Regions from separate parts of the Paenibacillus sp. JDR-2 genome, predicted to be linked through region 1. Evidence: predicted binding sites of a transcription regulator. Region 1 holds the regulator's gene; the other holds the start of a gene.
The links. The regulator Rex, encoded in region 1, represses fermentation and respiration genes when NADH is low (regulators of the CRP and FNR family bind a similar motif). The targets are predictions, from matches to a motif close to TTGTGAAATATTTCACAA.
Positions count from the first base shown of each region.

Region 2: the regulator Rex is predicted to act here: its motif matches at 2,029-2,046, upstream of PJDR2_RS26355 (DoxX family membrane protein).

Region 1 is NC_012914.1:2,813,999-2,817,417, reverse strand. It holds gene PJDR2_RS12460 (amidohydrolase) at 1-911, opposite strand, end outside; gene PJDR2_RS12455 (redox-sensing transcriptional repressor Rex) at 880-1,539, opposite strand; gene dinG (ATP-dependent DNA helicase DinG) at 1,536-3,419, opposite strand, start outside.
Region 2 is NC_012914.1:6,023,374-6,026,792, forward strand. It holds gene PJDR2_RS26345 (family 43 glycosylhydrolase) at 1-1,205, shown strand, start outside; gene PJDR2_RS26350 (hypothetical protein) at 1,258-1,458, opposite strand; gene PJDR2_RS26355 (DoxX family membrane protein) at 1,470-2,003, opposite strand; gene ndk (nucleoside-diphosphate kinase) at 2,123-2,548, opposite strand; gene PJDR2_RS26365 (PAS domain S-box protein) at 2,625-3,419, opposite strand, start outside.

The DNA.
Region 1 (3,419 bases):
GTGCCAAGCGACACCGTCACGCCTGCGCGGAGAAGCTCGGGAACGCGGGCTACGCCGCTTGCCAGCTTGAGGTTGCTGACAGGGTTATGGGATACGGCTACGTTGCGTTCAGCAAGCAGAGCAATCTCTTCATCGTTCAGATGCACGGCATGCGCCACAAGCGCCGGACGCGAGAAGAAACCAAGCTTGTCCAGATGCTCCACCGGACGGGAACCGTAGTCGCGGACATTTTGCTCCACTTCGGCAAGCGTCTCGGACATATGGGTATGAACTGGCAGATCATAATCATGGGCAGCTTGTACAAACTTCTCAATATAATCCGGAGGGCAAGTGTAGGGAGCATGCGGTGAGATCATCGTTGTGATGCGGCCATCCGCCTTTCCGTTCCAGTCACGGGCAAAAGCAATCGCTTCCTTCAGCTTCGCCTGTTGAATCTCCTCCGAACACAATCCGATTACGCCGCGGGTCAAAGCGCTGCGGATCCCCGATTGCTCAACCATTTGAGCAACCTGATCCATCCGGTCGTACATATCAACAAAAGCGGTTGTTCCCGTCTTCAGCATCTCCACAATCGCAAGCGCGCTGCCTGCACGCGTATCTTGGTCGACGTATTTGGCTTCCATCGGCCACATCTTCTGCTCCAGCCATACCTGAAGGTTCTGATCATCCGAATAACCGCGGAGCAATGACATGGCAGCATGGCCATGAGTATTAATAAGTCCCGGCATGAAAGCCAGCTTGCTGCCGTCAAGACGCTCTGCCCGCTCATCCAGTCCGGTTGGAGCCTCCGCTCCGATATATGTAATTTGATTGTCCGTAACGACCATATGGCCGCGGAAAACCGCATTAACATCGTTCATTGTTACAAACAGGCCGTTCTCAATCCACAACTGCGCCATTTTCCTGCTCATTCCTTTCCTTCTCCAAATAATAAGCCAAGCTCAGCAACTCTCTCGTAAAGTCCGCATGGTGAATGCGGATATGATCGGGTAAACGCAAAATTGCCGGTGCGAAATTAAGAATGCCCTCGATCCCGGCCTCCACGAATTGATTGGCTACGTTTTGCGCTTCAGGGCCGGGCACGGTAATAATGCCGATCCGTATATTGTTCTCCTGAACGGTCTCCTTCAGCTTGTCCATCGGCTGAATGGTCAAGTTGTTGATCATCGTACCGATCTTGTTCTGATGATCGTCGAAGACCGCGACGATTTTCATATTGTCCTTGGAGTATTTATTGTAATTACACAATGCATGTCCGAGATTGCCGGCGCCAACAAGCGCAACGTTAATCCGCTGATCGAGCTTCAGAATCTGCTGAATTTTCTCTATCAGGTAAGAAACGTCGTATCCGATACCTTTACGGCCGAAGTCGCCGAAATAAGCAAGATCCTTACGGATTTGAGCGGGATTGAGATCCAGCTTGAGTCCTAGCTCCTGCGACGAAACCGTCTGCACTTCACGGTTATACAATTCGTTTAGCACCTGCAGGTAGATGGGAAGCCGTCTGACAACGGCCTCCGAAATTTTCGCCTGCTTCACCCGATTTCCTCCTCTTCCGTTTGCAGCCATTCCCGCATCCGCGGTACCATCTGGTCGATATGCATCGTTTCGATCTTTGGACCAGGCAGCGAATAGAGGAAGTGCTTGCCGTAATACGTATCAATGACACGCGTGTCGTAGATAATAACAATTCCTTTGTCCTTCGCCGTGCGTACAAGTCTTCCGAAGCCTTGCTTGAAACGGATGACCGCCTGCGGAATCGACAGCTTCATGAATGGATTCTGCTTCTGCTTCTGCAAGAGCTCCGACTTCGCTTCGACAAGCGGATGATTCGGCGGCTGGAAAGGCAGACGGACAATAGCCAGACAAGTCAAAGCCTCGCCCGGAATGTCTACCCCTTCCCAGAAGCTGCTTGTTCCGAGCAGAACCGTTTCGGGCTGCTGGGTGAACCGTCTTGTAAGCTTCGTCCGGTTGCCGCTGTCGATGCCTTGGCCAAGCACTTGAATGCCAGACCCCATCAGAGCTTCTTTAAGCGGTTCGTAAACCTGCTTCAGCATCCGGTAAGAAGTGAACAGCACAAGCATGCGGCCTTTTGTCTCAACCGCTGAATCGGCAAGCGAGCTTACCAGCATGGAGATAAACTGCGGATCGCCCGCAGAACCCTTCAGGGTCGGGAAATTACGCGGGATTATGACCAGTGCTTGCTCCCGGTAATTAAACGGAGATGGAAGCTGCACGGTCTTCAGCCGGTTATTCTCTTCGAATCCTTCTAGTCCAAGCTGCTCTTCCGCATATTGGAACGATTTATGAACGGACAAGGTTGCGGAAGTTAGAATAATACTATCCTTCACGTCGAAGAAATATTGTTGCAGCTGCTTGCTTACGTCAACCGGGACCGCATACAAATGAACGGAACGGTAACGGTAAGTCGTGCTTGCCTCGATCCAATATACTTCCGAATTCTGCTCCATCTTGAGGAACGTACGGAGATCATCCTTCACCCGGGTCAGATCGCGGACAACGCCGTTCAAATCCGTTATCAGGCCCTGTATCGATTGATCGTCAAGCCGGTCCTTGATATCCGTTGCCATTTTATCAACCGTCTTCACAACGCGGCTCAGCTCGGTATGCACATTGTTCTCAATCGTCAGAACGTCGTCCCAACCCTTTGGCGGCGTGTCGCTGCGCAAACGGCATACGGCCTGACCGTTATCATTGCCGGCCTCTCCCGACTCTCCCACAAAGGCATACAACAGCTCAAACAGCTTATCCCAATGCTCCTTCACGTCCTGGAACACCGGAATAACCGTATCGATCGTTTCCGTCCATGCCTGAACCCGCTCGTCATCCTCTTGCTGAAGACGAAGTCTAAGCGCTGGCAGCAGACCCGAACGGGCATCTTTAAACAGCCTTGTTGTCTGGTGGGTCAAGGAGAAATAATTTAATTGCATGCCAAGATGCTTGCCGGCTACTTCTTCCACATGATGGGCTTCATCGATAATCAGATGGCTGTAGCTTGGCAACAGACGGTGATCCGCCTGGACATCCGTAAACAGCATCGAATGATTCGTAATGCATACATCGGCAATATTAGACTCGTGCTTGGCGCGATGGTAATAGCAGCGCTTGAACCACGGACATTGGCGATTAAGGCAGGAATCCGCGTCGCTTGCCACGGTTGACCAGAAATCCGAGCCTTTATTGCCGAAATTGAGCTCTTCCTGATCGCCGGTTTCCGTTTCGCTCAGCCAAACGACCATTTGCGATGCCGTAATGGCATCGTCAATGGGAGCAACTAGATCTTTCGCATTGATTTTACTTTCAAATTTCCGCAGACACAAATAATTGCCCCTGCCCTTGAAGATCGAGGCACGGAAATCAAAAGGTAAAATCTCGCGAAGCAGCGGTACATCCCGCTG
Region 2 (3,419 bases), 3.2 Mb from region 1:
TCTGCTACTCCTCTACCGACCTGAAGAATTGGGCTTGGGTCAGCTATCCGCTCAAGACCACTTCCGCCTCCGAGCTTGCCTCAAGCAAAATCGAGCGTCCAAAGGTCATCTACAACTCTTCGACCGGCAAATACGTCATGTGGATGCATTACGAAAACGGCACGGATTACAGTCTTGGAAGAGTAGCCGTTGCTTCAAGCTCTTCCGTCTGCGGAGACTATACATACCACGGCAGCTTCCGTCCGTTGAACTACGAATCGCGCGATCTCACCGTCTTCAAGGATGATGACGGAACGGCCTACCTCGTCTCTGCCTCCAACAAGAACGGCGGCGCCAACGATACCATGGCCATCTTCCAGCTCAGCTCCGACTACCTGAGCGTTGCTTCCTTTAAGACCTGGTATTCGGACAACGGTTACCGGGAAGCTCCGGCAGTTGTGAAACAGGGAGGAAAATATTTTCTCATTACCTCTCAGGCTTCCGGCTGGTATCCGAATCAGGGCGGTTATTCCACGGCTACTTCAATGGCCGGTCCTTGGACGGCTGTTCAGCCGCTTGGCAATCCTTCAACCTTTGCATCGCAATCTACTTTTGTCCTGCCGATTCAAGGAACCTCCACGACCTCCTATCTGTACATGGCGGACCGTTGGAATTCCAGTACGCTAGGGGACTCCCGGTATATCTGGCTTCCTTTAACGCTAAACGGCTCAAGCGGTACGGCTTCTCTGGAATGGTACAGCAGCTGGAATCTGGATGCCTCAACCGGCTCCGTTACCTCCCCCTCTACGCTGACGAATCTGTCGCAGGGCAAGACGGCAACCGCCAGCTCGTCGGCTTCCGGCTATGCGCCTGGCAGCGCCAATGACGGAAATTACCAGACCAGCTGGAAGGCATCCGCCGTTACCTGGCCGTCCTGGTGGCAGGTTGATCTAGGCTCCTCCAAGAACGTCAAGGAAATCGATATTTCCTGGTACATGGTGAAGGGCTCCGAGGGTTATCACCAATACAAAATCGAGTACAGCACTAACGGTACCAGCTATACGACAATCGACCGAACGAGTAACAAAACGTACGGCTTCACGACCGACAGCGTTAATATTACGGCCAGGTATATAAGGATCCAACTCGTCAACGCGGTTCTCTGGAACAACCCGGGCAACTGGTATACGCCAACCTTATGGGAGGTTAAGGTGCTCGGCAGTTAACGATAACGCAAAGAAGCGGCCATGCGGGTCTACCCCCACGGCCGCTCTCCTGTTACTGCGCATATTCCCTCAACAGCTCTTCCGTCGTCTGCTCATTCCGCTGTTTCTTTTTCATAATGCCTTTCGCTTCCCAGCAGGCGATACATTTCTCCTCCGTGTCGCATTTATGGGCGTCCTCGCAGGTATAGCAGTATTTGATCATGTTTTTCGTAATTTCGCTTTCTCTATTGTTGTCATCTATCACGGTTCTCATCTCCTTGCTTCCTACTTGATGATTTGCTTCAGCGGAGGGGTCGTTCCTTGTCCGCCCTTCTTCAGGTTGCCGATCCATTTGCGCAGCAGCGGCAGCAGGTAATAGTCGGCTCCGAATTTACCGCCGTTAACCCCTGCGATCATCACAATGCCTCCAAGAAGAATCAGCCAAGGATTCGTGCTTACGGTCCCCGCGAACAGGAACATGAAGTTCATCAGCATTCCGAAAAATGCCGCCGTTGCCGTTAAAGCGCCTAGAATAAGTCCAAGACCAACAAGCGTCTCGCCAAGCGGAATAAGAATATTGATGGCCTTCACATTAGGCAGCGCCGCATGCTCGATGAACCGGACAAAATTCGGATAGACATTGGCATTTGTCTCATGGTCAATGACGGGATTGGCAATCGCCCCTTTCAGGAAGCCTCCTGCATTAAAGCCGTCTTTCAGCTTGTGAAAACCGGCGTCCAGCCATTGCCAGCCTACATATAAACGGAGCAGAAGAACAAGTCCCGCGGCATAAACGTTCTCGCGCATAAACTTCAACATAATAATCTCTCCCTTAATGAATATATTGTGAATAAAATCACAAAGTTAACAGAAAGCATAGAAACCGGATGATCGAGCGGTTCGTATTGATTCCGGTGTTCTCACGCTATATATCGAGATTACAGCTTTTGCAGCAGGCCCGTTTTTCCGAAGAAGAGCTGGATTTCCAGGCTTGCATGATCCAAGGAATCGGAGCAGTGAATGACATTCTCGTCGATATCGGATCCGTAATCGCCCCGGATCGTACCGGGAGGCGCCTTTACGGGATTCGTCGGACCAATTAAAGATCTTGCGTTCCCGACAGCCGACTGCCCTTCCACAATCATGGCGAATACGGGACCGGACGTAACATATTGAATCAAATCCTCGAAAAACAGCTGCTCCTTCAAATGACGGTAATGCGTGCGCGCCGTTTCCTCGGATAGCTCCTTCAACTCCGCGTAAACCGGCTTCAGCCCTTTCTTCTCGAAGCGGCTTACGATCTCGCCGATCAATCCCCGCCTTACGCCGTCCGGCTTTATCATGACAAAGGCTCTTTCGTTCATGTTTATCATCTCCTTCTTGATTTCATCTTACTGCTTTACGTAAGCCGAAGAAGTGATAAAAATCACACCTTTGAAATTATTTTGGAATAATCAGGGTAACGGTTGTCCCTTCGCCGATTGCCGATTCCATCGACAAATTCCCTCCGGCCAGCTTCGCCCTCTCGACCATGCTGTATCTTCCGACCCCTTGCGTCTGCACTGCCATGTCAAAGCCAATCCCCCGGTCAAGAATCCGGGCCACTACTTGCTTCTCGTCCTCCAGGATTTCCACCTCGGCTTCGGATACGTCCGCGTACTTGGCAATATTGGTCAACGCCTCCTGGATGATCCGGTAAATAACCGTCTCTACCTGCACGTCCAGCCGCTTGCGCAGATTGCTCTTGAACGATACCTTAATGCCGTAATGGGAGGTGTAGTTTTCCAGATGCGTCCGGAGCGCTGGCACAATGCCGAGATCATCCAGCACAGACGGCCGCAGCTGCCAGGCCACGCTCCGTACCTCTTCGATAATGCCGGCCACCTGATTGCGGATGAAGGGCAACTGCTCCTCGCCATAAGCAGGAGCCGAAATGACGCGATCCAGCTGAATGAGCAGGGAAAACAAGCTTTGCCCGATACCGTCATGCAGCTCCCGGGAAAACTTGCGCCGTTCTTCTTCCTGTATGGTCATCACTTTGGATAAGGTTTCCTGAAGCTCCTCCTCCACCTTCTTCAGCCGGGTGACTTCGTTACGGATCGCCAGATACTGATACGGCTTGCCGTTCTCGCCCACAAAAGGAACGATTGTCGTATTCACCCAATAGGATGTGCCGTCCTTCGCCTTGTTCTTGATATCCCCATACCAGACTTGGCCGGAAGATATGGTTGTCCA